3 regions of the Paenibacillus sp. JDR-2 genome follow, and region 2 is predicted to be linked to each of the others. Evidence: predicted binding sites of a transcription regulator. Region 2 holds the regulator's gene; each other region holds the start of a gene.
The links. Region 2 encodes Rex, which represses fermentation and respiration genes when NADH is low (regulators of the CRP and FNR family bind a similar motif). Its sites were predicted from a motif close to TTGTGAAATATTTCACAA; they were not measured.
Positions count from the first base shown of each region.

Region 1 (10,108 bases), 2.7 Mb from region 2:
TCCGGCGTTTCGCCTTGCTCCATCAGCTTCGTCACATGCGGAATGGAACCGATAGCCTGTTCAAGACGGGTAATTTCTTCGTCGGTAAGACCGGGCAAAAGCTGCAAAATAAAGCCCCCGGCATGAGTGACTCTTCCATCAGGCTCAACAAGTACGCCAAGTCCAACCGCGGAAGGCGTCTGTTCGGATACGGCAAAATAATAAGTGAAATCCTCGCCCAGCTCGCCCGATATAATCGGTACGCTGCCGAGATAAGGATCCTTCAGGCCCAGATCCTTGATAATGTGGAGATAACCGTTCCGGCCAACCCCGCCGGCAACGTCAATCTTCCCGTGCTCGTTGCTTGGCAGAAGAACATCCGGATTATCGACATACCCGCGCACCTCGCCATGCGCATTCGCGTCAACGACGATTTGGCCGATTGGACCGTCGCCTTTTACTTTTACCGTTAGCTGCTCCTCGCCCTTCAGCATTGCTCCCATGATTGCTGCGGCCGTTGCCGTGCGCCCGAAGGCGGCTGTTGCGGTCGGCAATGTCTGATGGCGCCATTGCAACTCGTTTACAAGCTGTGTTGTGCAAGCTGCAAAAACGCGAATTTTACCTCCCCACGCCGTACCCCGGACAAGTACGTCTGGTAACTGCTCCATGTTTATCCCTCCTGATTCCGTTCGTAAATAATGCGCAATCCCTCCAACGTCAGAAGTGGATCAACTTCTTCTATCGTTTCCGATTCCGTGCTAATTAACTCTGCCAGCCCACCCGTCGCTACAACGCGTGGGCTTACCTGAAACTCTTTTCTAATCCGGTTCACGATACCGTCAACTTGTCCGGCGTAACCGTAGATGATACCGGCTTGCATGGACGTGACGGGATTGCGGCCGATGACACTCTTCGGCTTGACTAGTTCAATACGCGGCAGCTTTGCCGCACGCTGGTACAAGGCTTCCGTGGAAATGCCGATGCCGGGCACAATCGCTCCGCCCAGGTAGCTTCCCGAAGCATCGATATAGTCAAACGTTGTGGCCGTGCCGAAATCGACAACGATAAGCGGCGAGCCGTATTTCACGATACCCGCAACGGAGTTCACGATCCGGTCGGCTCCGACCTCGCGCGGATTCTCATAGCGGATATTAAGCCCTGTTTTAATGCCGGGACCAACGACAAGCGGCGTCTTGCGCAAATATTTCATGCACAGCTGTTCGAGGGCACGCATGAGCGGCGGAACAACCGAAGAAATAATAACGCCTTCGATCTGCTCCATCCGGATTCCCGCATAGTGGAACAGATTATGAATGTTCATGCCGTATTCATCGACGGTCGCCGAACGGTTCGTGCTGAGCCGCCAGTGATGCAGCAAATCCTTGCCCTTATAGACGCCCAGAACGATGTTTGTGTTGCCCACATCGATTACTAAAATCACGCCCGCGCGCCTCCTTTTTTCTCATTCAAATCCAGACTGATATCAAGGGCATTAAACGAATAGGTCAAGCCGCCGACGGAAATGACATCCACGCCGCAGGCTGCAATAGCGCGAACCGTATCCAAACGCACGTTGCCCGATGCTTCTACTATAACATGAGGCGAGCGCGACTTAATGAGGCTTACCGCTTCCGTCATCAAGGTCGATGCCATATTGTCGAGCATAATGATATCCGCGCCGCTTGCCAGAGCTTCTTCTACCTGCCCGAGAGACTCCGCCTCTACCTCGATCTTCATTGTATGTGGAATTGCCGCACGGGATGCTTCAACGGCCTGGCGGATTCCGCCTGCACCCTTGATATGATTATCTTTGATCATTACGGCGTCGTATAAACCAAAACGGTGATTTGCCCCTCCGCCAACACGGACCGCATACTTCTCCAGCATCCGGTGGCCTGGCGTTGTTTTGCGCGTATCCACCAGACGGACAGGCAAGCCTTCCAGCGCCGCTACAAAAGCATTCGTCTTTGTTGCGATGCCGGACAGGCGCTGCATCAGGTTAAGCGCCAGACGCTCGCCCGTAAGCAGACTATGGGTACTGCCTTCTACGGTTGCGATGACCGTACCCTTCTCTACATGTTCGCCGTCTTGTACTTTTGCTTCGAACTGAAGCTCCGGATCCACAATTTCGAAGACAATCTGCGCAACCGGAAGACCGGCAATAATCCCGCTCTCCTTCACATGGATCACCGCTGTAGAATGCGAGCCCATCGGAATCGTTGTTGCCGTCGTAATATCGCCGCTTCCGATATCTTCAGCCAGCCAACTGCGAATTTGCTCGCGCAGGGCATGGTTATATGTGCCAAATGTTGTATCAAACATGAATAATTCGCTCCTCTGTCGTTCCTTGCAGCCGGTGCATAACGGTATGCTTGCGCCATACCTCGTCATTCTTCTCCGGGAAGTCTTCCCGGAAATGGCCGCCTCGGCTTTCTTCCCTCTGAAGCGCGGATTCCGTAGTCAGAATCGCGCAGGTCAGCAGGTTTGCGAACTCGTATTCCTCGCGTTTGGCCAGAACCGATTGGAAGAACGGCAACTGCCGCTTCAATTCATCAAGCCCTCTCTCAAGCCCAAGCGCGTCACGGCGAAGCCCCGCATACCGCACCATCACCTTCTGCAGCTTCAGCCTTTTCTCGACTACAGCCTGCATAGGCGCACTGGTGCGTAATTTATCCTTCTCAATAACAGGCTTCGTCTCCAGGTCCGACAGCTTCATAATGCTGTCTACAATCCTTTTGCCAAATACAATCGCTTCGGACAATGAATTGCTCGCAAGTCGGTTTGCGCCGTGAACGCCAGTAGATGATACTTCTCCGCAAGCAAACAGTCTTCTTATATTGGTTTCCCCGAACAGATCGGTTTTGACTCCGCCCATCATATAATGGGCAGCCGGCGCGACCGGAATCCAGTCGGTTGTCAGATCCAGCCCGTACTGCAGACAGAACTCGTAAATCGTAGGGAAACGATGCTTCACCATTTCGGGCGACTCATGCGTGATATCCAGATAAACGAAGGTCGACTTCGTCTCTTCCATTTCGCTAACAATAGCACGCGCCACAACATCGCGCGGCGCCAGCTCCAGCTGATGATGGTAACGATCCATAAACCGCTCGCCCCGAATATTGCGCAGATAAGCGCCTTCTCCGCGAACGGCCTCCGAGATCAAGAAACGCGGGGCGCCGGGATAACATAGCGAAGTCGGATGGAATTGCACAAACTCCATGTCCTGAATAAGCGCGCCTGCCCGGTAAGCCATTGCAATACCGTCTCCGGTTGCTACATCCGGGTTTGTTGTATAACGGTATAATTGTCCCGTCCCTCCGGAACACAGAATCGTCGCTTTTCCTCGAACGTATAAACGGTGTCCGTCAGGCTTCTGCACGATCGCTCCGCAGCATTCGCCGTCCTGCGTAACAAGATCGATCACAAAATGATCGTCCCATACATCTATGCCCGGGTCGGCTGTCGCCTTCTCCGAGAGAGCACGCACGATTTCATAACCCGTCGCATCGCCATTGGCATGAAGAATACGGCGCTGGCTATGCGCGCCTTCCTTGGTCAGCGCAAATTCACCGTTCTCCAGGTCGAACTGGGTCCCCATGCTGATCAGATTGTTAACCCCTTCCGGTCCTTCATGAACCAGAACGTTAACGGCATCCTCGGAGCAGAGGCCAGCCCCTGCAATAAGCGTATCTTCACGGTGGTAAGCAGGAGAATCGTCATCCGAGATTACGGCTGCGATACCGCCCTGCGCGTAACGCGTATTGCTGTCGAGCAGTGATTTTTTCGTAATCATTAAGACAGACTGATTATTCTCGCTTGCCCGAAGTGCGGTAAAAAGACCGGCGATGCCGGCCCCAATCACAATAACGTCCTTCTCTATTACCGGCAAGTCCTCGAGCGACAGATCAACAAGGTATCTTGGTATCATCATCTTCGTAATGCGCCTCCAAGCATAGGAGTAGCGCATGCTCCTCCTATTTAACGAGTAACATGCGCTCCAGGGACTTACGGGCTTCGTCCGCAACATGATCAGGAACGTAAATTTGAGGCTGCATGGTTTCCAGGCACTTCACCAGCTTCTTCAAGTTGTTCACTTTCATATTCGGGCAAACCAAATATTTGGATGCAAAATGGAATGTCTTGTTCGGGCTGTCCAGACGCAGCTGGTAGCCGGTACCGTCTTCCGTACCGACGATAAACTCCTGACAATCCGACTCCTTGCAATATTTAATAATGGCTGTTGTACTGCCTACGAAATCGCCCAGCTCTACAACTTCAGGACGGCATTCCGGATGCACGACAAATTGAGCGTTCGGATATTTCGCCTTCATCTCCTCAACGTCTTTCACGGTCAGCATATCATGGGTGTTGCAGTAGCCTTCCCAGATAATCATTTTCTTGTCGGTGTTCTGCTGCACGTAATGGCCAAGGTTTTTGTCCGGTACCCAGATCACTTCATCGCCTTCAACCGAGTTCACCACTTTAACGGCGTTGGCCGAGGTACAGCAAATATCCGTCTCCGCCTTGATCTCTGCAGAAGAGTTAATATACGTAACGACGGTCGCGTTCGGATGCTGTGCCTTCAGCTTGCGCAAGCCGTCCACGTTAACCATGTCGGCCATCGGGCAGCCGGCACGTTCGTCGGGAATAATGACGGTCTTGTTGGGAGCAAGGATTTTCGCGCTCTCTCCCATAAAATGAACGCCGCAAAAAACAATAACGTCCGCGTCGGTTTGCGCAGCCTTTTGCGCAAGCAGGAACGAATCCCCGCGGAAATCGGCCACCTCTTGAATTTCGTCTCGTTGATAATAATGGGCAAGAATGATGGCATTACGTTCCTTCTTCAATTGCATGAGCCTTTCACGCAGTTCACGATTCTGTTCCGCCTTGCGTTCCAGCGCCAGTGCTTCCACAGTTGATCCTCTCCTCTTATGAGGGATGGGCGATGAGTCCCATTCCGAATATGGCTACCCAGACTTTGTGAATTGATGCACAAACTATTTCAAAGTCAATGGCCTATTTATGATTCTTTTGTTAAGGTTTAATTTACTCCAGGTGCAGGATGCTGTCAATGTATTTAGACAATAAAAAACCTCTTCTCCGCAGCAAATTTTGCATGAAGTGGAGAAGAGGGCATAAACAACTGCTGCAAAGGGATCCCGGCTACCTTTTCGCCGGATCATACGGCTCGCCAAGCGCGCCTGGCGCCGCCGAGCGTCCCACTGCGCCTGCAAGCACAATTAGCGTTAGCAGGTACGGCAGCATATAGAAAAATTCATTCGGAATATGATGCGACCATTCGAACAGCTGCGCCCAGTTCCGAAGCGCTTGCGCCATCCCGAAGAAGATCGCCGCGCCGGCTACGCCAAGCGGATTCCATTTGCCGAAAATAACGGCAGCAATCGCAATAAAGCCTTGCCCGGAAATCGTATTGTGGGCAAAGTTGCTTGTTGTTGTCAGCGCAATCGTTGCACCGCCAAGTCCGGCCAAAGCACCGCTCAGCATAACGCCGATATAACGGTACTTCGTTACGCTGATGCCAACCGTATCAGCCGAGCTTGGATGCTCGCCCACTGCACGAAGGCGGAGACCAAAGGTTGTACGGTACAGAACGATATAGCTGAGAATAACAACCCCGATCACAATATAAGTGGTTGGGTAAGCGGTGAAGATACCTTTGCCGAGCAAAGGAATATCGGATAGTCCCGGAATAGCGACCGGATTAAATACATATTCCAGCGTTGGTGTTTGTCCGGAGCCTTCATACAAGCTCTTCGTCAGATAAATGGCAAGACCCGCTGCCAAAATATTAATAACGACGCCTACAATGGTCTGGTCGGCTTTAAACGTTATCGTGGCAACCGCATGCAGCAGAGATACCACAAGTCCAAGAACCAGACCGGCAAGTAGTCCAATCCATGGCGCGCCATGCTTCATTCCGCCCTGAATGGCTTGGTCGGCAAATACGGCAGCCCCAAAAGCGCCTGCAATCATTAGTCCCTCAAGACCGATGTTCACGACACCGGATCGCTCCGAGAACACGCCGCCAAGTCCGGTGAAAATCAAAGCGGTTGAGAAGACAAGCGTAATACTAATTAATTGTCCGATTGTATCTAGTGCGTTCACAGGGCACTGCCTCCTTCCGACTTGCCTTTATTCGAACGGCGAGCCATAAACGGCTTCAGGAAGAACTTCACAAGACCATGCGAAGCGACAAAGAAGATGATGGATCCGATAACGATCCGTACAATCTCCGGCGGCACATTCGCTCCGAAGCTCATGCCCGCCGAGCCGTAGCTCAATCCGCCAAACAGCACAGCGCCAAGGAATACACCGATTGGCGTATTGCCGCCAAGAAGAGCAACCGCGATACCGTCAAAGCCATAACCCCATGATGCGGCCATGACCGTCTGATAGCCAAATACGCCAAGAATCTCGAATACGCCGCCAAGTCCGGCGAACACACCGCTAATAAACATCGACGTAATGATCGTACGGTTAACGTTCATCCCCGCATACAGAGCGGCATTCGGATTAAGTCCAACCGCGCGGAGCTCGTAGCCTTTTTTCGTGCGCCACAAGATAACATAAAAAACAATCAAGCCGATGATCGCAAACAGCGTCCCCCAATGCATACGGGCATTCCCCATGCTTTCGGATAGCCATTTGATTGATACAAGCGCCGACTCATGAATCGGCTTGGATTTCTGCTGGCCTTCCATTACGAGATAAGTACCTACGATGTAGTTGGACAGGAATAGGGCTATCCAGTTTAGCATAATGGAGGAGATAACCTCATTAACGCCTCGCGCTGCCTTCAGGTAACCGGCGAGCGCCGCCCACAGGCCGCCAAACAGTCCGCCTACGATAATGGCAAGCGGTGCATGGATGTACCATGGCAGATCCATCGTTACACCGATAATCGTTGCGCCAGTCATCCCCATCAAAAACTGACCGTCAGCACCGATATTGAAAAGGCCCGTACGGAAAGCAAAGGCTACCGAAATACCTGTGAAGATAAGCGGCGTAATCGCACGGATCGCTTCACCGATATCGTAAGGACTGCCGAACAGCTTCTTCACCAAAGCGGTATAAGCCATCCAAGGATCGTATCCGCCAGCAAGCATCGCAAGCGCGCCGCAGATGAGACCTAGAATGATCGCCACCAACGGCACAAGGAAGGAAGACTTGTCGAATATTTTTCTCATCGTGTTCATTTCGTTCTACTTCCCCCCTTCTGCTGTAGCGGCAGCGGATGCATCGCCTGCCATCATCAAACCAAGCTGTTGATCATCGCGATGATCGGCATCCACTTCACCCATCAAACGTCCTTCGTACATAACCGTGATCCGGTCGGACAAGGAATACAGCTCATCCAGCTCAAAGGAAACGAGCAGAATCGCTTTGCCTTCATTGCGTGCTTCAACAAGCCGCTTATGTACGTATTCTATCGCGCCGATATCGAGACCACGCGTTGGCTGAACAGCAATAAGCAAATCCGGGTTCTTCCACAGCTCACGGGCGATAATCGCCTTTTGCTGGTTACCGCCGGAGAGCGAGCGGGCTTTCGCATGAATACCGGAGCCGCGTACATCAAACTCGTTAACCAGCTTATCGGCCAGCGTGTCCATTGCCTTAAAGTCGATAAAGCCGTTCTTGCCGAACTGCGGGTCGAAATAACTGCCGAGAATCATGTTCTCGCTCAGCGTAAAATCAAGGACAAGACCATGCTTGTGCCGGTCCTCCGGAATATGGCTTACACCGGCTAGCGAGACTTCGCGCGGCGTTCGGTTCGTAATATCCTTGCCGTTTAAGTTAACGCTTCCGCCGTTTACGCCTCTCATACCCGTAATCGCGTAGATAAGCTCGCTTTGGCCATTGCCGTCAACCCCTGCGATACCAAGAATCTCACCGGCGCGAACGTCAAAACTGATACCATCGAGAACCTGCTTGCCTTGATCGCCTTTCATACGCAGCGAATCAACGGACAGCACAACATCACCCGGTTCCTTTTTCGATTTCTCGACCTCGAATGTGACGTCTCTGCCGACCATCAGCTCAGCCAAATGCCGTTCGTTTGTTTCCGACGTTGGAAGAGTGCGGATAACCTTACCCCTGCGGATAACCGTTACCGAATCTGCCAGCGCCATAACTTCCTTCAGCTTATGGGTAATCAGAATAATCGACTTGCCCTCCGCCGAGAGGTTGCGCAAAATTTCAATCAGCTCTTCAATTTCCTGAACCGTCAATACCGCTGTCGGCTCATCGAAGATCAGAATATCGGCGCCGCGATATAGGGTTTTTAGAATCTCAACCCGTTGCTGCATGCCGACTGTAATATCTTGAATCCGCATCTGCGGATCTACTTTCAATCCGTAACGTTCGGAGAGCTCCCGAACTCTCTGATTTGCTTGTCTATATTTCAGAAAACCAAATTTCGACGGCTCGTTGCCGAGCACGATATTCTCTGCAACCGTAAATGGCTGCACAAGCTTGAAATGCTGATGGACCATGCCGATCCCAAGTTCAATCGCTTTGCCTGCACCGTCAATGACGGTCTTGTTGCCGTTAACCCAAATCTCGCCTTCTTCAGGCTGATACAAGCCGAACAGAATGTTCATCAGCGTTGATTTGCCCGCCCCGTTTTCTCCGAGCAGTGCGTGAATCTCGCCTTTTTTCAGTTCAAAATTGATGTTGTCATTGGCCACTAACCCTGGAAAACGTTTCGTTATTCCTTTTAGTTCAACAGCCGTTGTGCTCCGGTCCATTCTTTCATCATCCCCCCGGGGTTTCTACCTGTATGGCAAAAAAGGACAAGACCGGCTTACTGCCGGCCTTGCCTTGACACAGCGACACCAAATCATTTTCGCAAGGAAAATTATTTGACTGGTACTGTAATCTCGCCGCTGATGATTTTTTGTTTGTACTCTTCGACTTTCGCAAGAACATCAGCTGGAACGTTCTTCGTCGAAGTCTCAGGCAAACCTACACCATTGTCTTTCAGACCAAGCGTAACAACTTGGCCGCCTTGCCATGTACCGTTGATCAGATCCGTCGAAACTTTATAAACAGCCGCTTCTACACCCTTCATCATCGAAGTCAGTGTAATTGCGTCGCCGAATTCAAGCGATTGGTCTTTGTCTACGCCGATTACCCAAACGTCTTTACCAGCGTCTTTACGGGATTTAGCTTCGTTGAATACGCCGTTACCGGATGCGCCGGAAGCGTGGAAAATGATGTCGACGCCAGCGTCATACATCGTCGCAGCCGCTTGTTTACCAAGGTCAGGCTTGGAGAAGTCGCCTACATAGTTAATTTTCATGCTTTTTGCAGCTTCAGGGTTAACCGCTTCTACACCAGCTTTAAAGCCAGCTTCGAACTTTTTGATAACCGGAATTTCCATGCCGCCTACGAAACCGATTTTGTTTGTTTTCGTCATCAGGCCAGCAACAACGCCAACGAGGAAGGAGCCTTCATTCTCCGCAAAAGATACGGATTCAACGTTAGGCAGATCAACTTCAGCATCGATAAGCGCGAATTTGGAGTTTGGATTCTCTGTTGCGACTTTAGTCATCGCATCCGTAAACAGGAAGCCGATGCCCCAAGTCAGATCATATTTCTCCGATACGAAAGCCTTCAGGTTCGGCTCCATGTCGGCATCGCCTTTGGATTCAAGGTATTTCGTTTCTGCGCCGGTATCAGCCGTTACTTTCTTCAGTGCTTCCCATGCGCTTTGGTTAAAGGATTTGTCGTTAACGCCACCAACGTCTGTTGCCATACCAATCTTAAGTTTGGAGGCTGCTCCAGAAGTTCCCGGGGATGCAGCACCCTCGTTGCTGCCTTTGTTAGAGTTATTGGAGTTGTCATGGCTCTTGCTGCCGCATGCGGACAAGACAAATGTCAACGCCAGGATGATCATAAGCATTAAACCAACTTGTTTCTTCATACCTGTTCTCTCCCCTGCTTTATATTTTTGTTTAGGGCAATTGCACTATCTTTATTATTCTTGATGTCCAGCGCCACTATTCTCCTTAATTATAATTACAATCTAACAGCCGTCAATCACATTATGTCAACTAATTTGACACAGAAATTTTGTTCACCATCTACTGTTCCATTTATGTAA
Region 1 is NC_012914.1:67,548-77,655, reverse strand. It holds gene hslO (Hsp33 family molecular chaperone HslO) at 1-647, opposite strand, end outside; gene PJDR2_RS00370 (type III pantothenate kinase) at 650-1,420, opposite strand; gene nadC (carboxylating nicotinate-nucleotide diphosphorylase) at 1,417-2,301, opposite strand; gene nadB (L-aspartate oxidase) at 2,294-3,910, opposite strand; gene nadA (quinolinate synthase NadA) at 3,957-4,895, opposite strand; gene PJDR2_RS00350 (ABC transporter permease) at 5,146-6,108, opposite strand; gene PJDR2_RS00345 (ABC transporter permease) at 6,105-7,199, opposite strand; gene PJDR2_RS00340 (ABC transporter ATP-binding protein) at 7,206-8,750, opposite strand; gene PJDR2_RS00335 (BMP family lipoprotein) at 8,861-9,928, opposite strand.
Region 1: a site for Rex is predicted at 4,961-4,978, ahead of nadA (quinolinate synthase NadA). Genes of this name have one in related genera too.

Region 2 (10,108 bases):
ACAACTCTGCGCAATGCGGCACGCCTGATGCAGGAGGGCGGAGCCCAGGCACTCAAGCTTGAGGGCGGAACGGAAATCGCATCGGAAGTCGAAGCGCTCGTCAAAGCCGGCATTCCGGTAATGGGGCATATCGGACTAACGCCGCAATCCGTGCACCAGCTTGGCGGCTACAAAGTGCAGGGCAAGCTGGATGCGGAAGCGGAAAAGCTGATGGAGGATGCCAAAGCGCTGGAAGCCGCAGGAGCATTTGCGATTGTCCTTGAGCTTGTGACAGAGCCGCTTGCGGCAGCGATCAGCAAAGAACTTAAGATTCCAACGATAGGGATCGGAGCTGGACGCGGTTGTGACGGCCAGGTACTCGTGTATCATGATATTTTGCAATATTCTTCTCCTTATATCGAGAAAAAAATGGTCAAAACCTATGCGGATATCGGCTCCACGATCCGGAATGCCATTAGCAGCTATGTCAATGAAGTGAAAGCAGGTGCTTTCCCGGCTGAAGAGCATTCGTTTGGAGCCAAGCCGGCAGCCATCAATCATTTGTATGGCGCAGGAGAAGCAACAAATGCAAGCAACAGTCAGGCAAGCAGAGAGGAGTCTCCCAAGCGTGATTTTGTGTCGAACCATAGCTGAGCTAAAAAACGAACTCATTTCTATTAAAAAATCTAACGACAATGCTACAATCGGCTTAGTGCCGACAATGGGATTCCTGCATGAAGGCCATGCCAGCCTGATGCGCCAATCGGTGTCGGAGAATACCGCTTCGGTCTTATCCATTTTCGTTAACCCGATGCAGTTTGGTCCTAACGAAGACTTCGATCGTTATCCTCGCGATGAGGCGAGGGATCTTGCGCTTGCGAAGGAGAACGGCATTGATATCGTCTTTATGCCGGATGTAAAGGAAATGTACCCTTCTAAGCCGCGCACTTCGGTTATTATAAGCCAGCTGACGGACCGTCTGTGCGGCGCCTCGAGACCGGGACATTTCGACGGGGTGGGTCTTGTCGTCAGCAAGCTGTTCCATCTGGTGCAGCCGGACCGGGCGTATTTCGGAATGAAAGATGCCCAGCAGCTTGCGGTTATTCAACAGATGACAGATGATTTGAATATTCCGGTCGAAATCGTGCCATGTCCGATTGTGCGGGAGCCGGACGGTCTTGCGCTCAGCTCGCGCAATGTCTATTTGTCGGCGGAGCAACGCCAGCAGGCAGTGGTATTGTCCCAATCACTGAACCTTGCGAAAGCATGGATGAAAGAGAAAGGGATCACTCCCGAGGAACTGCTTGCAAGAATAAAAGCGAAAATCAACGAAGCAAGCCAAGCTGACATTGACTACGCGGAATGGCTGACTTATCCTTCTCTGGAGCTGCCGGTCCGGAGTGAGCCAATTGCTGCCCAGAGCGGTAAATTTATTTTGGCACTGGCCGTCAAATTTGGCTCGACGCGCCTGATTGACAATGCCTTATTTGTACCAACTACCGAGGTGAATGATCATGTATAGAACGATGATGAAATCGAAGCTGCACCGGGCTACCGTAACGGAAGCGAACCTGAATTATGTCGGAAGCATTACCATTGACGAGGATTTGATGGATGCAGCCGATATCTGGGAAAATGAAAAGGTGCAAATCGTGAACAACAACAACGGCGCTCGTTTTGAAACATATGTTATCACGGGCAAACGCGGCTCCGGCGTGATATGTCTTAACGGCGCGGCTGCGCGACAGGTTCAGCCGGGAGACCAGGTCATTATTATTTCTTATGCTTCCATGTCCAACGAAGAAGCGCGCGCGCACAAGCCGATCGTAACGATCCTGGACAGCGATAACCGTCCGCTGAAAAGCTTGTCCGAGGAAATTCACGCAACGGTTTTGTAAAAGCTCCGTTCCAGCGCTATGTAACGAATGGCATGGGGTATGAAAAGCACCCCCGAAACAAAGAATGAGCATAACACTCCTCAATTCTTTGGTGAAGGCGGGATGCGTAATGTTTCAACAAATGTTCGAAGCCATGAACGAAATGCTGGATCACCTGATTGAAGCCTATCCAACGGCAACCGACGAGCAGAAAGCCCAATTCGATGAGCAGCTCGTAATGCTCAAGAAAATGAGCGATTCACTTGTCGAGCAGTGGATTGATTTCGAAGAAAAGTTTTCTTGTTTTGTGGAGCAGCATACAGCTGCCTTGGAAGGCAACGTGACGCCAATGATTCCGCCGCCCATGCTGGCGATGGAGAGCAGCACGGAGCTTGGCGAACCGCCTGCTAAGCCGTTCCCGGCAGCAGATCATGTTACGCCGTCACCGTCCATGAAGCCGACTGCGCCGCCGCAGGCTATGCATTCTGCCAAACAGGCAGAGAAACATGAACCAGTATCGGCCGAGGAAGCTTACAATGCGGAGCTTGATATGGAGGTACCGTACGAATACGCGATGATGATCTCGAAGGGGCAGGGGTATTATAAATTATTTATGTTTTCCGATGCTGCCACTCATTTTCAATCCGCGGTTTCTTATCTTCCGGAATGTAATCTGGCCCGGCTTTATCTGGCAATGACGCATATGCATCTGCAAAATTGGAGTGAGGCGCAGCGGCATTTCCAATTGCTGGTTTCATTAACGGACTATCCGAAGTGGCGTGCTTTAGGCTATAATGCCCTTGGGTGCATTCAAGCGATTTATATGAATTTGGAGCAGGCGGAGCAATTTTTTCTGAAGGCATACGAAACCTGCCCAAGCTTCAAGGACCCGTTAAACAATTTGAAATGTTGTAAAGAAACGCCGCAGCAATTATCCTTATTTTTCGGCAGTACCGAGCTTTGCTGCTTATGAGGGGATAGAAACTTAATGAAATTCGCAGTATTGGATTTGGAAACGACAGGACATAGCGTCAGCGATGATATCTTGCAGGTTGGTCTGGCCGTGCTGGACGACAATCTCGAAATCGTTGAAACCTACAGCTCCTTTGTACGCCCTACAATAGAAATTCCGGCATTTATAACGCAGCTGACCGGAATTGACGCCGATATGGTGGCGGATGCTCCAGAATTGGATGAGGTGCTTATGCAGCTCATCCCTTATTTGGAGGATGCCGTGCTGGTCGCTCATAACGTTAACTTCGACGCCGGGTTTTTAAATCAGGCGCTTGACCGGTGCGGCTACCATCCGTTTATCGGACGGCGGCTGGATACGATTGAGCTGCTAAGAATTTTATATCCGTCCATTACGACGTATCAGCTAGGAGCTGTAACCGAGTTGTTTGGCATTGCCCATGATCAGCATCACCGGGCCGACAGCGACGCGATAGCAACAGCCGAATTATTTGCTCAATCCGTACAAAAGCTCAGACAGTTGCCGCTGCTCACTTTGCAGCGGCTATCCTTTCTTATAGACAACGGAAGCGATCTGAGCTGGTTTATGGCCGAAACGTTGAAATATGCCGAGCTTCATACCTCCATCGATATGAATGCTTACCAGTATTTCAACCAATTCGCGCTCAAAGCCGGAGAATGGACCGATGAACAGCCCGCCCGTGCCGACCAGGAGGATGATCCGCTTAAGGATGTTTCCTTCGAGCAATATCTGGACGGTATCCGGCAGCGTTTTATGGAGAAGTATCCGAATTATGAAGAGCGTGAAGCGCAAACAACAATGTTCCGCGAGGTCTACGACTCGTTGTGCAGTGACCGTCATTTGCTCATTGAAGCGGGAACGGGCACAGGCAAATCGCTTGGTTATCTGATTCCTGCGCTCTACTATGGCATTCAACAGGAAAGCAAAATCGTAGTCAGCACTCATACGATCAATCTGCAGGAACAGCTTCGTCAGCGGGATGTACCGCTGCTTCGCGAGATTTTACCTTTTGATTTCCGTGCCTCGATCTTCAAGGGCAGGGGCAATTATTTGTGTCTGCGGAAATTTGAAAGTAAAATCAATGCGAAAGATCTAGTTGCTCCCATTGACGATGCCATTACGGCATCGCAAATGGTCGTTTGGCTGAGCGAAACGGAAACCGGCGATCAGGAAGAGCTCAATTTCGGCAATAAAGGCTCGGATTTCTGGTCAACCGTGGCAAGCGACGCGGATTCCTGCCTTAATCGCCAATGTCCGTGGTTCAAGCGCTGCTATTACCATCGCGCCAAGCACGAGTCTAATATTGCCGATGTATGCATTACGAATCATTCGATGCTGTTTACGGATGTCCAGGCGGATCACCGTCTGTTGCCAAGCTACAGCCATCTGATTATCGATGAAGCCCATCATGTGGAAGAAGTAGCCGGCAAGCATCTTGGCATGCAATTAAATTATTTCTCCTTGACCCACCAGACAACAAGGCTGTTTAAAGATGCCCGTTCGGGTCTGCTGCCAGCGCTTAGACTTCGTCTTCAGCAAGAGGATGACGAGCGGGTTCAGGCATGGACGGAAACGATCGATACGGTTATTCCGGTGTTCCAGGACGTGAAGGAGCATTGGGATAAGCTGTTTGAGCTGTTGTATGCCTTTGTGGGAGAGTCGGGAGAGGCCGGCAATGATAACGGTCAGGCCGTATGCCGTTTGCGCAGCGACACGCCGCCAAAGGGTTGGGACGACGTTCTGACGATTGAGAACAATGTGCATACCGAGCTGAGCCGCGTTGTGAAGACGGTTGATAAAATGGCAACGGATATCAAGGACCGGCTTGACGATCAATCGATACAGGGCCTGATAACGGATTTGAACGGCGTTGTCCGCGATCTGACCCGGGTGAAGGATGATCTCCGTACGTTCCTCAAGATGGAGCAGAATTCGGAAGTATATTGGATCGAGGCAAGCACGACTTACCGTTACCGTTCCGTTCATTTGTATGCGGTCCCGGTTGACGTAAGCAAGCAGCTGCAACAATATTTCTTCGACGTGAAGGATAGTATTATTCTAACTTCCGCAACCTTGTCCGTTCATAAATCGTTCCAATATGCGGAAGAGCAGCTTGGACTAGAAGGATTCGAAGAGAATAACCGGCTGAAGACCGTGCAGCTTCCATCTCCGTTTAATTACCGGGAGCAAGCACTGGTCATAATCCCGCGTAATTTCCCGACCCTGAAGGGTTCTGCGGGCGATCCGCAGTTTATCTCCATGCTGGTAAGCTCGCTTGCCGATTCAGCGGTTGAGACAAAAGGCCGCATGCTTGTGCTGTTCACTTCTTACCGGATGCTGAAGCAGGTTTACGAACCGCTTAAAGAAGCTCTGATGGGGTCTGGCATTCAAGTGCTTGGCCAAGGCATCGACAGCGGCAACCGGACGAAGCTTACAAGACGGTTCACCCAGCAGCCCGAAACGGTTCTGCTCGGAACAAGCAGCTTCTGGGAAGGGGTAGACATTCCGGGCGAGGCTTTGACTTGTCTGGCTATTGTCCGTCTGCCTTTCCAGCCGCCGAATCATCCGCTTGTCGAAGCGAAGTCGGAGCTCTTGCAGAAGCAGAAGCAGAATCCATTCATGAAGCTGTCGATTCCGCAGGCGGTCATCCGTTTCAAGCAAGGCTTCGGAAGACTTGTACGCACGGCGAAGGACAAAGGAATTGTTATTATCTACGACACGCGTGTCATTGATACGTATTACGGCAAGCACTTCCTCTATTCGCTGCCTGGTCCAAAGATCGAAACGATGCATATCGACCAGATGGTACCGCGGATGCGGGAATGGCTGCAAACGGAAGAGGAGGAAATCGGGTGAAGCAGGCGAAAATTTCGGAGGCCGTTGTCAGACGGCTTCCCATCTACCTGCAGGTGCTAAACGAATTGTATAACCGTGAAGTGCAGACGGTTTCGTCGCAGGAGCTAGGACTCAAGCTGGATCTCAATCCCGCTCAAATCCGTAAGGATCTTGCTTATTTCGGCGACTTCGGCCGTAAAGGTATCGGATACGACGTTTCTTACCTGATAGAGAAAATTCAGCAGATTCTGAAGCTCGATCAGCGGATTAACGTTGCGCTTGTTGGCGCCGGCAATCTCGGACATGCATTGTGTAATTACAATAAATACTCCAAGGACAATATGAAAATCGTCGCGGTCTTCGACGATCATCAGAACAAGATCGGTACGATGATCAACAACTTGACCATTCAGCCGATGGACAAGCTGAAGGAGACCGTTCAGGAGAACAATATACGGATCGGCATTATTACCGTGCCCGGCCCTGAAGCGCAAAACGTAGCCAATCAATTCGTGGAGGCCGGGATCGAGGGCATTCTTAATTTCGCACCGGCAATTTTGCGTTTACCCGATCATATCCGCATTCACCATGCGGACTTTACGAGAGAGTTGCTGAGCTTGGCTTATTATTTGGAGAAGGAAAGGAATGAGCAGGAAAATGGCGCAGTTGTGGATTGAGAACGGCCTGTTTGTAACAATGAACGATGTTAATGCGGTTTTCCGCGGCCATATGGTCGTTACGGACAATCAAATTACATATATCGGAGCGGAGGCTCCAACCGGACTGGATGAGCGGGCAGAGCGTCTTGACGGCAGCAAGCTGGCTTTCATGCCGGGACTTATTAATACTCATGGCCATGCTGCCATGTCATTGCTCCGCGGTTATTCGGATGATCAGAACCTTCAGGTATGGCTGGAGCAGAAGATGTGGCCGATGGAAGCCAAATACGTCGACCAAGATACGCGTGCAGGCAGCGCGCTTGCGATTGTGGAGATGCTGAAGACGGGAACAACCGCTTTTGTTGATATGTACGACCGGATGGATCAGGTTGCTCAAATGGTTGAGCAATCGGGGATCCGCAGCGCTTTGACCCGCGGCGTAATCGGATTGTGTTCGGAGGAGATTCAACAGGCGAAGCTGAAGGAAGCGATTGCTTTTGCCCGTGACTGGAACGGAAAGGCGGATGGCCGCATCACAACGATGATCTCACCGCATGCTCCCTACACTTGCCCTCCGGATTATATTGAGAAGTTTGTACAAGCTGCCCATGATTATGATCTGCCAGTTCATACCCATATGTCCGAGACGCTTGCCGAAGTGGAGCAAAATGTCCGCGACTACGGTTCCCGTCCGGTGGAGCATCTGGACAAGCTTGGTTTCTTCTCGCGTCCGGCGCTTGTGGCGCATGCCGTGCATCTGAACGATGAAGAGATTGCTCTGCTTGCTGAACGCAACGTAGCCGTATCCCATAACCCTGTCAGCAACCTCAAGCTGGCAAGCGGCGTAGCCCGCGTTCCCGAGCTTCTCCGCGCAGGCGTGACGGTGTCGCTTGGCACGGACAGCGTAGCAAGCAATAACAACTTGGACCTGTTTAAAGAAATCAAATTTGCGGCGTTGCTGCATAAAGGAATTTCCGGGGATCCTACGGTCATTCCGGCGATGGAAGCTTTGCGCATGGGGACCGTCTACGGTGCCCGATCGATCTGGCAGGAAGGCAGCATCGGACAGCTCGCGACGGGGATGAAGGCCGATTTTATCGCGATTGATCTGGATCAGCCGCATTACTATCCGCTCACAGATATCGTATCCCACCTTGTTTATTCCGGATCCGGCCGGGATGTCAAGCATGTATGGGTAGATGGCAAGAAGGTTGTTCATAATGGCGAATGCACGATGATGGACGAGGAAAAAATCCGTTTCGAGGCACAGGCCAGCTTTGAACGGCTGCTCAACGCCTAATGAGAGCGACAACGAGAAAACGTCAGCCGGTGATGAGCGCCAAGCGCTGGCTGGCTGTTTTCCTAGTCGCCTTGGTTGCTGTAATCGCGGTAGTCATCATGTACTATAACACGATTCAGCAGCCGTTCTGGAATTCGGAGAATCCGATCCGGAAAGAGGCAAAGGAAGCAGCCGGTCTGACCGAGGTATCATCCATTACGAAGCAGGTTTGGGATACGACATCGTGGATCGTAAAGGGCGAGAATGACGCGAATGAAGAAATTTACGTGTGGTTGATTGGTCCTGACAAGACCGTTCAAACGGTTAAGGCCTCCGAAGCAATAGATACAGCTGCGATTAAACAAGCCGTCTTGCAGAAGAAACCGGACGCAGCGATCAAACGCATTCAGCCGGGAACGTTAAACGGTCAGCTCGTGTGGGAAGTATTCTATTCGCAAGGCAGCAATCCTGAGAAATACAGCTACGATTTCTATGATTTCCGCAGCGGTACGTATGTGACCGAATATCATCTTCCTGCCAAAACAGCGAGCTAGCCGCAATCAAGCGGCTGGCTCCGCTTCCTGTTTTTACACCGCCTCTTTGATGTCGTTATATGATATACTTTCGTATGGCAGAGTTGATATACGTTAGTGTTGCTATATAACAGATATAGAGGAGGAAACCAACTATGAAACTTCGTATTGTCCCGTTCGTGCTTTCCGCTGTAGCCACAGCCTTGCTGCTCTTTGGCGGGTGGATGTTATATAAGCAGTTCGCCGTTGTTTCTCCTTTTCAGAAATCTATCGGACACATTGAAGGCATCGCTTCGGCGAATGCCCCTACTATAGATCAAAACCGCGTTTCGGTGCAGGTAACTCTCAAGCCGGATGCGAATTTGAAAGACGTCTACGAATCCATTTCCAAAGAAGGCAAAGAGGCGATTGGCAGCCGCGAATTATCGCTCGATATTACGAATCAGGCGCCAAGCGATCAATTAGAGAAGGTCTGGTCTTCGGTATTGTTTAATGTAGCCGAAGCGATGGAGAAGAAAAACTATTCGGAAATTCCAAACGCTCTTCAGAAAGCAACCGCAGGTCATGCGGGCGTTCAATATGAAACCGCGCTAGACGATAACAATGTATATATCACGCTGAAGGATGGTAACTCGACGAAGTATGTAGTGCTTCCACGCACTCCTGCTATGTTGGAGGTGTCGGCTAATGCGTAAATATTGGGTTGAGATTACGGCAGGCTTTGTTCTGATGGTTGTTGTTTTCCTTGCTTTTAGGGGAATTAATATTATTCCTGTCCTTTTGCTTGCCTGTTTGGCGGGAGGGGTCTGGTTTGCATCGCGCGGAGGCAAAGGACGTATGACCGCTCTGCCGGGGTCAAAGCGCAGCAAACAGATTCATGCGGTATCCATCAGCTTTGATCAGATCGGCGGCCAAGACAGAGCCAAGCAAGAGCTAACCGAAGCCTTGGACTTCCTGGTTAAACAAGACGAAATTGCGAAGCTTGGTATTCGCCCGATGAAAGGGATCCTGCTTACAGGCCCTCCGGGTACAGGTAAAACGCTGCTTGCGAAGGCAGCCGCCCATTATACGGATTCCATCTACCTGGCAGCATCCGGCAGTGAATTCGTTGAGATGTATGTTGGCGTAGGTGCGGGTCGTATTCGCGATTTGTTCAAAGAAGCTCGTGAGAAAGCAAGAAAAGCAAGCAAGAAAAGCGCCGTTATCTTCATCGACGAGATCGATGTTATCGGCGGCAAACGAGACGGCGGCCAGCATCGGGAATACGATCAGACGCTAAATCAGCTGCTTACGGAAATGGACGGCATTCATTCCGACGAAGCGCCGCGTATCCTTATTATTGCCGCGACGAACCGCAAAGAAATGCTGGACAGCGCGTTACTCCGTCCGGGCCGTTTCGACCGCCATATTGGCGTTGATCTGCCGGATAAGAAAGGCCGTCTTCATATTTTGCGTCTGCATGCGGCAAACAAACCTCTAGATGAATCGGTTGATCTGGAGCGGATCGCATCCGAATCGTTTGGCTTCTCGGGCGCACAGCTGGAGAGCGTCATGAACGAAGGCGCAATCTACGCGATGCGCGAGCAGAACGAGACTATTCTGGAGCAGCACCTTGCGATGGCCATTGATAAGGTTATGATGGGCGAGAAAACGGACCGCGAGGCTACGGCCGAGGAACGCGAACGTGTTGCCCTGCACGAACTTGGTCATGCTATATCTGCAGAGCTTGTTCGGCCGGGCAGCGTGTCGCAGGTCGCCTTGTCGCCGCGCGGTCAAGCGCTTGGTTATGTCCGTCATAACCCTCAGCAGGACCGTTACCTGTACACGAAAGAGTTCTTGGAAAGCCAGATTATGATCGCGCTTGGCGGCGCAGCTGCCGAAGAGATTTTTTACGGCGGACGCAGCACCGGCTCCCGAGGCGACTTCGATCAGGCGATGAACATCGTTCGCAC
Region 2 is NC_012914.1:2,810,177-2,820,284, forward strand. It holds gene panB (3-methyl-2-oxobutanoate hydroxymethyltransferase) at 1-633, shown strand, start outside; gene panC (pantoate--beta-alanine ligase) at 608-1,501, shown strand; gene panD (aspartate 1-decarboxylase) at 1,494-1,877, shown strand; gene PJDR2_RS31905 (hypothetical protein) at 1,987-2,829, shown strand; gene dinG (ATP-dependent DNA helicase DinG) at 2,845-5,706, shown strand; gene PJDR2_RS12455 (redox-sensing transcriptional repressor Rex) at 5,703-6,362, shown strand; gene PJDR2_RS12460 (amidohydrolase) at 6,331-7,644, shown strand; gene PJDR2_RS12465 (DUF5590 domain-containing protein) at 7,644-8,177, shown strand; gene PJDR2_RS12470 (hypothetical protein) at 8,312-8,851, shown strand; gene PJDR2_RS12475 (AAA family ATPase) at 8,844-10,108, shown strand, end outside.

Region 3 (10,108 bases), 2.8 Mb from region 2:
CTTGAGGCGATGCAACATGCCATGCTGCATGAAGCGGCAAATCCGGGAAGGGGCAGTCATCGGATGGCTGTAAAGGCTAGCCGGGTCCTATTTGATACGAGGAAGCAATTAGCGAAGCTGTTTCGGATCAAAAATCCGAATGATATAGCATTTGCCGCCAATACGACAGCCGCATTAAATATGGCAATAAAGGGCTGGGTAAAAAGCGGAGATCATGTGATTGCTACTTCGGTTGAGCATAATTCGGTAAGAAGACCTCTGGAGTATTTAAAGCAGGCTCTAGGTATCCATGTTACGTATGTAGAGGCGGATGAGGCCGGCAGGATTCAGGCGGAACGGATTGCTTCGGCTATAACTGCGCAAACTTCATTAATTATAGTTAACCATAGCTCTAATCTGCTGGGCACCATTGCACCAATTGCCCAAATTGGCGAATTGGCTAGAAAAAAGGGTATAAAGCTGCTTGTTGATGCGGCACAAAGCGCCGGTATTCTTGAGATTGATGTAGAGGCGATGGGGATCGACATGATGGCCTTCCCTGGTCACAAAGGATTGCTTGGCCCACAGGGCACAGGAGGCCTGTACATCCATCCTAACGTTGATCTCGTTCCTCAGTTGCATGGCGGAACAGGAAGCCAATCCGAGGCTCCTGAGCAGCCTAGCGTGCGTCCTGACCGATATGAGGCGGGAACGCAAAATACACCCGGCCTCGCAGGTCTCAAGGCGGGTGTCGAATATGTTCTGCATGAGACGGTTCATAACATCCATACTAAGGAATGGGCATTAACCCAGCGGATAATGGATGGACTTTTAGCGGTAGACGGGATTAAGGTTCTTGGGCCTAAGCTAGGCGAGCAAAGAACGGGGATAGTCGCATTCGTAGCGGACGGAATCGATCCGTCTGAGATGTCTTTTATACTTGATCAGCATTATCAAATCGCGGTTAGAGCGGGCTTTCATTGCACACCGCTGGCCCATGCCTGTGCAGGTACGACAGGAACAGGCGCAGTACGAGCAAGCGTAGGTTGTTTTACAACAGAGCAAGAAGCGGATGCCCTTGTTGCAGCAGTGAAAGAAATACGGAAGCAATATTCTTAGCATAATTTTCTGGGGGCGGAAGTTCGAAATGGATGAGTGGACGAATAACCCGATGAATGGGGTTACGGTTGTACTGGCATTGTTGGTCATCGTGTTATTGATTAGAATTTCAATTGTTGGCAGAAGACTGAAAAAGCTCAGAAAGCAGTATGTGGAAGTGATGGGCAACACGGGCATTACGAATTTGGAAGAAGTCATTATCGACCTGAAGCAGTCCATTACGGCACAAGAGCTGCAAAGCGAAAAGCTCTTAAAACAGATGGAACAGATGAAGGAAGTGCAGCAGCAGGAAAAAGGCCGCGTTGGAGTTCTGCGCTATAATGCGTTCGCTGATCAGGGCAGTGATCTCAGCTTCTCGATTGCAGTGGTGAATGCGGCGCAGGATGGGGTAGTGATCTCAGGGCTGCACAGCCGGGAGAATACTTATGTGTACGCCAAGCCGGTAAGCAAAGGCGATTCGAACTACACGCTTACTCCAGAAGAGCGCAAGGCAATAGCTGAAGCGAAGTAATTAATTAGTGCCCGGATGTTCCAAGGCGGCTGCCTGTTCTCTGGAACGGGCAGAGACATGTATGCTGTTCATAATGGAGGAGAATACGCTGGAAGCGATGATGTCGGCCATTTTCATGACCAGATGTAAACGCGTGTTCTGCAGGACAAAATACTCCATAAATCCGCCGACGTTAACGATGCCTGTTATATGGATATCGCCGACAGGAGGAAGTTCCTTGTTCACACCGGCGCCAGGTCTTACAGGGCCTGTGCCTAATTGAATCGAGCCGATGCTGGATACTTGCCCAAGGCAGGCATCAATGCCGATAACAAACGGTTTTTGATAAGTGCGATTGATCTGATGGAGTGTCTCTTCGAGGTTCATGGCATGTACAGGCTCTTCTAAGGTACCGTAAATGGAAAAGTAGGGGCTCTGATACTTGGAAAGGCTCGTTCCGATCAGTGGGCCAAGGGAATCGCCGGTAGAACGGTCAGTTCCAACGCACACGATTACGATAGGCCGCCCGGCGGACATCTCGTCGATCATAAGAGAAAGCCGGTTGACGATTTGCCCAACAGCATTCGCTTCCGTGTAAGGAACCTTTAACGGAATGTCCTTCATAAAAGATAGTTTCATAGAATCCCCTCCATAAATGCCAATATGATACTAGTATATGGAAGGGACAACCATTTTATACGTCGCGAAGCCAATAGTTTCGTTCTATGAGGTGAGGGAGAGGAGAAATCGCGATGTTAATCGCCTTTGATTCGACACAGCAAGCGCTGCGCGCGGAGATGCTGCTGGAATATGCGGAGGTTGAAATCGATATATGTCCAACTCCGAAAGAGATTACGGCCGGCTGCGCGTTATCGATTCATTTTCCTGGGGAAGAGCTGGAAACAGTCAAGCATGTTATCGAGACGGAAAATGTAGAAATAAGAGGGGTTTTCAAACCGATTCAGGACGGGTATGAACAAGTTAACCTGTAGGATTGGCAAGGATGGTGGTGCGGTAAAATGGATATTCAAGCCTAATATAAAGATATTGCGGCATGGATAACAAGCGAGACAACATGGGAAGTTTTTGGACAATCGGTCTTGCGCATTGCGCTTATTATCATCATTGGACAGGTTATTATCTGGATTGCTAATAAAACGATTGACCGGGTAGTATTAAACCGCTCGGAGAGTCGAATGGTCCTTCAAACCAGAAGAATGACGACTGTAGGCAAGCTGGTAAAAAACATTATCTCCTATGCGGGATATTTCATTATCGGCATGCTTGTACTTGACGAGTTTGGCGTACAGCTCGCGCCGCTGCTCGCGGGCGCCGGTGTCATTGGACTGGCTATCGGATTTGGTGCCCAAAGTCTGGTGAAAGATATTATTACGGGTTTCTTTATTATATTTGAAGATCAGTTCGCGGTTGGAGATGTCATTCAGACAGGCGAATTCAAAGGAACGGTTGAGGTTATTGGACTCCGGGCAACAAGGATCCTTAGCTGGACGGGAGAGGTTCATATTATTCCGAACGGCATGATCAATGAGGTTACGAATTTCTCGATGCATAATTCAATTGCATTTATTGATGTATCGATCGGTTACGAGGAGGACGCGGAAAAAGCGATAGTGATTATCCGCAGGGAACTCGAACGGTTCGAGAATGACAATCTCGTTAAGCCTCCGGAGGTGCTTGGTATTCAGACCATGCTGTCAACCGAGCTCAAGGTACGCATAACGGCAGAATGCATTCCTAATACGCAGGCGATCGTAGCAAGGGCATTAAATGCTTATATCAAGAAAGTGCTAGACGGCCACGGAATTGACATTCCGTATCCGCGAATGGTAACGTATCATCGCAATGAAAGGGGCGGCGATCCGAATGGAGCGTAAACAATTCGAGCTGGGCGATATCGTTCAAATGAAGAAGCAGCATCCCTGCGGATCCAATGAAATGGAGATTATCCGCATGGGGATGGATATCCGTATCAAGTGCGTAGGCTGTAAACATAGCGTTCTGGTTCCGAGAGCAAAGTTCGAGAAAAACATGAAGAAGGTACTGCGTTCCGCTGCGGATTCGGGGCAAAACGAACAGGCTTAATATTTTTCAAAAAAACAGTTGCATTGGGACAAGGCCTGTGATAATATAGTTTTTGCTTGACACAAACGGAGAGGTACCCAAGAGGCCCAAGGGGGCTGACTCGAAATCAGCTAGGCGTGTCAAAGCGTGCGTGGGTTCGAATCCCACCCTCTCCGCCATATTAAGTAAATAACGCTTAGGCGGTTACATAAAGAAGAAAGCTCCTACGAGATCACGTAGGAGCTTTTTTTTCATCTTCGGAAGAAGCGGGTGAGCGAATGAATCGGTATGATATTACAATCGTCGGAGCAGGTGTCAGCGGCATATTTGCCGCCCACGAATTAGCTGCAAGCGGATTGAAGGTATTCATGCTGGACAAAGGCAAGATGCTTGAGGAACGAACCGATAGCTATATCGGTTTTGGCGGGCTTGGCCTATCGGAAGGCAAATATAATTATACGAATGATTTCGGCGGGGAGCTGGAGCGGAAGACCGGTTACCAAGCTGCGCTGCAGCTGATGGAAGACGTGGATACGATCCTGTGCAAGTACGGAGGAGGCGCTTCGGAGCTGTATAGTACCTATGATTCCGAACTGTCTGAGCGGGCACAGGAAGCTGGCTTTGGCGTGCTGACGACGAAAACCAGGCATCTGGGAACAAAATTGTCAAAGGCTGTTCTAGAGCGCATGTACGACTACTTGAATTCCCGAATCACGATGAGATTTGAGGCAGAGCCCGTTCGAATCCTTCAGAAGGATAACGGACGCTTTGCTATAGAGCTGGCTGATGGAACCGTTATTGATTCCAGGCAAGTTATTGTGGCAACCGGCAGGAGCGGGAACGAATGGTTTACCAGTCAATGCGAAAGCCTTGGAATTGGCAGGGGAGAAGCAAGGGTTGACCTGGGACTTCGAATCGAGATGAAGGGCGACCAGCTGGCTTCGATTCTGCGGCGTTCTTTCGAGACCAAGCTTAGCTTCGAGGGAGAAGGCTACACGGCCACGACTTATTGCATGAATCCGCAGGGCAGGGTTGTGCTCAAGCTGCAGGAAGGATTGGCGATGCCGGACGGACAAAACTTCCGCGAGAAGGAAAAGGGCAGCTCCAATCTGAACTTTACCCTATTTGTGCCGAACCGATTTGCTACGCTTGATGAAGCAGATGCTTATTTAAAAAATATTGTCTGCGGAATTAACCGGGGACGAAACCGGATTGCTGCTGAAAGGCTTGGATCTCTCCGCGGAGGGAAACGGTGCCACTCCAAAGGCGAAGCTGCTGTCAGAGCCGTCAGAGGCGTTACACCAACGCTGGAGGCGGAATTTACGGAGCTGAGGAAAGAGGTGCCGGGACGGTATATAGAAGCGACTCTGGCCTTTCTGGGCGCTTTGGAGAAGCTGCTGGGGGAACCTATTGATGAAGATACCATTTTGTACGCCATTGACGGAAAGCTGTATTCACCGGCAATCGAGACAAACGAGAAGTTCGAGACGAATATTGAAAGATTTTTCGTGATCGGGGACTGCTCAGGGACAACGCATTCCTTATCTCAGGCAGCGGCAAGCGGCGTTTATGTCGGCCGGCTGCTTGCCGGTCAGGACGCTTGATAGAGCTTATACTCATACTTGCCGAACGGAAACTGAAAAAAGGGACTCTCGCGAGTCCCTTTTTCGACGGTGTTGTAAGTTTCGATGAATTATCGCCTTCATACAACGGAAAACCAGGTGCAATCTTCACAGATCGGTACACAATTCCATTAGGTATCGCTTTTCCGATCGCGATTGCTCGTGTGTTACAGCAACGTGTATTTAGCACAACGCCTCGCTTCTTAAGTGATGAGTAGTCAAATTCTCTAGTAGTCCTTGCCCCTATACAGGTCCAATGGAACCACACCTCTCTTCACCGTCGATAATTATGATGTCCGTGATCTGAATTTCTTATTCAAGGCTTTTATAAAAAAATTAATGAGCCATCCGTTTCCACTTGCGTTCATGGTTAGACGTATCCGGGAATCTCTGTCCGCGCTTCAGCTCAACCTTCTTCGGATTATTAACCCCCATATGGTAGGAATTAACGCCCGTTTCAATATAAGTGCCGTCGTTTGGAGCATGGTCGCCCGGGGAAAACAATGTCCATTCGCCCATACTTAATCACCTCCTTGTCCGATTTGTAGTATTCACCGGAGAGGGTGAGGACATGAAAGGCAGAAATCGGGAGCAGCGGATGACTTGTCAATGAGTAGGCGATTTGCTATACTGTGTAGATGCGAGTAATAATCTCGCTCCTTGCCCCTCTAAGGGGCCGTTAGTCCAAAAGGAGGTGAAACACAATGCGCAAATATGAAGTGATGTACATCATTCGTCCGGATGTTGAGCAAGAAAACGTTCAAGCCATCGTCGACAAATTCAGTGGCATCATTAACAATGGCGGGGAAGTCACGAAGCAAGATGTGATCGGTAAACGCCGTCTTGCGTATGAGATCAATAAGATTCGTGATGGTTACTACGTTCTGGTTCATTTCAATGCAACGACTGAAGTTGTTAATGAACTTGACCGCATCATGAAAATTACGGATGAAGTTATCCGTAGCTTGATCGTCAGAGACGTTGCTTAATCCACGCTAGATGTTCGATTGGGAGGCAGAGGCGATGTTGAATCGTGTAATACTAATTGGCAGATTAACAAGAGACCCCGAATTGCGTTATACACCTGCTGGTGTAGCAGTTACGCAATTTACGATAGCAGTAGACCGGCCGTTTACGAGTGGTCAGGGCGAGCGCGAAGCGGATTTTATTCCGGTCGTAACTTGGCGGCAGTTGGCTGAGACATGCGCTAATTACTTGCGTAAAGGTCGCTTAACAGCGGTAGAAGGACGCATTCAGGTGCGTAACTACGAGAACAACGAAGGCAAACGCGTCTATGTGACGGAAGTTATTGCCGATAACGTTCGCTTCTTGGAATCTAACCGTGAAGGCGGAGCTCCGCAAGAGAGTGGCGGTTATGCCGGAGGCAACAACAGCGGCGGAGGATCTTTTGGCGGCGGTGGCGGTAACGCTCCTTATGGTGGCGGTAACGGCGGCGGCGGAAAGCCTAGTACTCCACGCAACAACAACAGCCGTGATCCGTTCTCGGATGACGGTCGACCGATCGATATATCAGAAGATGACTTGCCATTTTAATCGAAAGGATGGGTTCGAATGAGCTTCAAGCAAAGAGAAGGCGGAGACGGAGAGCGTCCAGAACGCAAATTCGGCGGCCGCAAAGGCGGACGCAACAAACGCCGTAAAGTATGTTTCTTCACTGTGAACAAAATCACTCACATTGACTATAAAGATACTGATCTGCTCAAAAAGTTCATCAGCGAGCGCGGCAAAATCTTGCCACGTCGTGTAACTGGAACTAGCGCAAAATACCAACGTCTGCTGACTGTTGCTATCAAGCGTGCTCGTACTGTAGCATTGCTACCGTACACTACTGAGTAGTTCTTTTGAAAGGAAGCCTATTGGGAAACCAATGGGCTTTTTTTCTTTTATTTTATAAAATAGGAATTGATCATTTGGCGGAAGAAGAATACAATAAGATATAGTTCGTGCATACAAGTCGGCGATGATGTTGGGTCTTCATTGTGAATAATTTCACTTTAAATGACAGATGTGGAATGACGGCTTATGCAAGTAAATCATTTGATCGATTACAGATGGAAAGAGGGATGCATTCGTATGTCTGAAACCGTAACGAAATTACCTGAAGAATCCGGTTCCGTACGTGAACTGGACGTGCTTGAGCAACTGCTGAAGCCAGAAATTCAGCAATCGCTGACTCAATTGGTGGAAAACCTGCCTAAACTGGCTGAACTGGTGACTCTGCTCACTAAAGCTTATGATGTTGCTACTACCGTAGCTAACGACAAAGTACTTGTGAACGATATGGTTCACGGCTTTGGCGAATTCGTTAAACCAATCGTAGACACGACTAAAGGCATCGCGAACGCAGCAGTTGAAGCTGGCGACCGCGCGCAAGGCGATAACTCTACAATTGGTCTCTTTGGCATTCTGAAGATGCTGAAGGATCCGCAAGTACAAGCAACGCTTCGTTTCGCCCAATCGTTCCTGAACGTATTGGCTGAGCGTAAAAACGGTTAATCATACAAGAGCGGAGGGTAAACATGGCTAAGCAAATTTTAATTCTTGGCGGCGGTTACGGCGGTCTTCTTAGCGCACTGACAGCTCGCAAATATATTTCGGCTGAAGAAGCGGAAATTACACTGATCAACAAAACTCCATACCACCAAATCATTACTGAGCTTCATCGTTTGGCAGTTAGCGGCGTAAACGAAGGAAACGTAGCTCTTCCTTTGGATAAACTGCTGAAAGGCAAATCGATTAACCTGGTTGTCGATACAGTCGATAACATTGACCCGGAGAAAAAACAAGTAAAGCTGGCTGGCAACGGCACAGTTAAATACGACCAGCTGGTTGTCGCTCTTGGCGGTGAAACGGCATTCTTCGGCATTCCTGGTCTGGAAGAAAACAGCCTGACGCTGAAATCGGTTGAAGAAGCGAAAGCAGTTAGCGCTCATATCCAAAACCGTATTGCAGCTTACGCGCAATCGAAAAACAAAGCAGACGCAACAATCGTTATTGGCGGCGGCGGCCTGACAGGCATCGAGCTGATCGGCGAGATCGTTGATATGCTTCCAAAATGGTGTGAACAGTACGGCGTTGACAAGAGCGAAATCTCGCTGTACAACATCGAAGCTGGTCCAACTATTCTGATGGGCTTCCCGGCTGACCTTCTTGAGCGCGCGAAATCCAGCCTGACAAACCGCGGCGTTAACCTGATCATGGGTGTTGCGGTAACTGAGGTTCAAGGCAACAAAGTTATGCTGAAAGACGGCAACTCCATCGAAACCAATACTTTCGTATGGACAGGCGGCGTTACAGGCAATCCTGTAGTAGCTAACTGTGGCATCGAAGTCAATCGCGGCCGTGCTTCGGTAACTGAATTCCTGCAATCGACTTCCCATTCGGATATCTTCCTGGCTGGCGACAACGCGTTTGTTATGGGTCCAGAAGGCCGTCCGTACCCGCCAAGCGCGCAAATCGCATGGCAAATGGGCGAGTACATCGGTTACAACCTGTTTGCGCAAGCGAAAGGTCTTCCGATGAAATCGTTCCAATTCGTTAACTCCGGCGTACTTGCGAGCCTTGGCCGCAAAGATGCGATCGGTACGATCGGTGCAAGCCAGCTGAAGCTGAGAGGTACAGCGGCTACATTGATGAAAGAGGCAAGTAACGTTCGTTACCTGACTCACGTAAACGGTCTGTTCTCGTTCTTGAAATAATCGCACTGAAAAGCGAAACCGTTTCTCGGTTCGTCCGTATGAATAATAAAATAAGCATGACCTTGGAGGAGCCTGCCACAGCAGGCTCCTTCTGTCTATTTCAAGGAGTTTGCATAGGAGCAGGCTCCTTTTGTTATGCTGAAATGAAGGAGGAAGGAGCGGCAATGGAATTTATTCTTTATCTAGCCATTATTATAGTCTCAACCAAGGCTGCAGGTGCTTTATCGGTAAGACTGGGACAGCCTGCCGTCCTTGGAAAGCTGCTAGCTGGCATCATTATCGGACCAGCAGTGCTAGGCTGGGTGAAACCAGATGATTTTATCGGTCACTTCTCGGAAATTGGCGTTCTGCTGTTAATGTTTATTGCGGGTCTCGAAACGGATCTTGATCAGCTGCGGAAGAACTGGAAACCATCCTTTGCCGTAGCGGTTGGAGGCATCATATTGCCCTTTGTTGGAGGCTACGGGATTGCGTCGGCACTTGGATTGTCGAACAACGAGGCGTTGTTTCTGGGGCTGCTCTTATGCGCGACCTCGGTAAGCATATCGGTGCAGACGTTAAAAGAGATGGATAAGCTGCAATCGAGTGAAGGGATGACCATTCTGGGCGCTGCAGTGGTGGATGATGTGCTTGTTGTCATTCTGCTGGCGGTCATGATGGGATTCCTAGTGCCGGCCAGCGATGTATCGCTTGGATTATTGATCGGCAAGAAGTTATTATTCTTCGTCGTTATCGGTCTAGTCGGGTGGCTGCTTGTGCCGCGTTTCCTAAAATGGTTTGCGCCGTTGAAAGTAACGGAGACGGCCATGAGCGCTGCATTGATCATCTGCTTCGCCTTCTCCTACTTCGCGGAAGAAATGGGCATTGCAGGCATTATCGGGGCATTTGCAGCCGGCATTGCCGTGTCGCAGTCGCCGTTCAAGCATGAAGTAGAATCCAAGGTAGAACCTATTGCTTATACGTTATTCGTGCCGGTCTTCTTCGTAAGCATCGGATTGCATATAACTTTTGACGGTGTAGGGAAGCAACTGCTCTTTATTGTGCTTGTAACGCTTATTGCAGTAGTAACGAAGCTGCTGGGAGGCGGTCTTGGCGCC
Region 3 is NC_012914.1:7,164,932-7,175,039, reverse strand. It holds gene PJDR2_RS31580 (aminotransferase class V-fold PLP-dependent enzyme) at 1-1,098, shown strand, start outside; gene PJDR2_RS31575 (DUF4446 family protein) at 1,127-1,609, shown strand; gene yyaC (spore protease YyaC) at 1,610-2,227, opposite strand; gene PJDR2_RS31565 (DUF3343 domain-containing protein) at 2,341-2,580, shown strand; gene PJDR2_RS31560 (mechanosensitive ion channel family protein) at 2,689-3,483, shown strand; gene PJDR2_RS31555 (DUF951 domain-containing protein) at 3,473-3,691, shown strand; tRNA gene PJDR2_RS31550 (tRNA-Ser) at 3,759-3,849, shown strand; gene PJDR2_RS31545 (NAD(P)/FAD-dependent oxidoreductase) at 3,949-5,274, shown strand; gene PJDR2_RS31540 (YjzC family protein) at 5,629-5,811, opposite strand; gene rpsF (30S ribosomal protein S6) at 5,997-6,281, shown strand; gene ssb (single-stranded DNA-binding protein) at 6,316-6,846, shown strand; gene rpsR (30S ribosomal protein S18) at 6,865-7,149, shown strand; gene PJDR2_RS31520 (DUF1641 domain-containing protein) at 7,387-7,809, shown strand; gene PJDR2_RS31515 (NAD(P)/FAD-dependent oxidoreductase) at 7,833-9,011, shown strand; gene PJDR2_RS31510 (cation:proton antiporter) at 9,176-10,108, shown strand, end outside.
Region 3: a site for Rex is predicted at 7,291-7,308, ahead of PJDR2_RS31520 (DUF1641 domain-containing protein). Genes of this name have one in related genera too.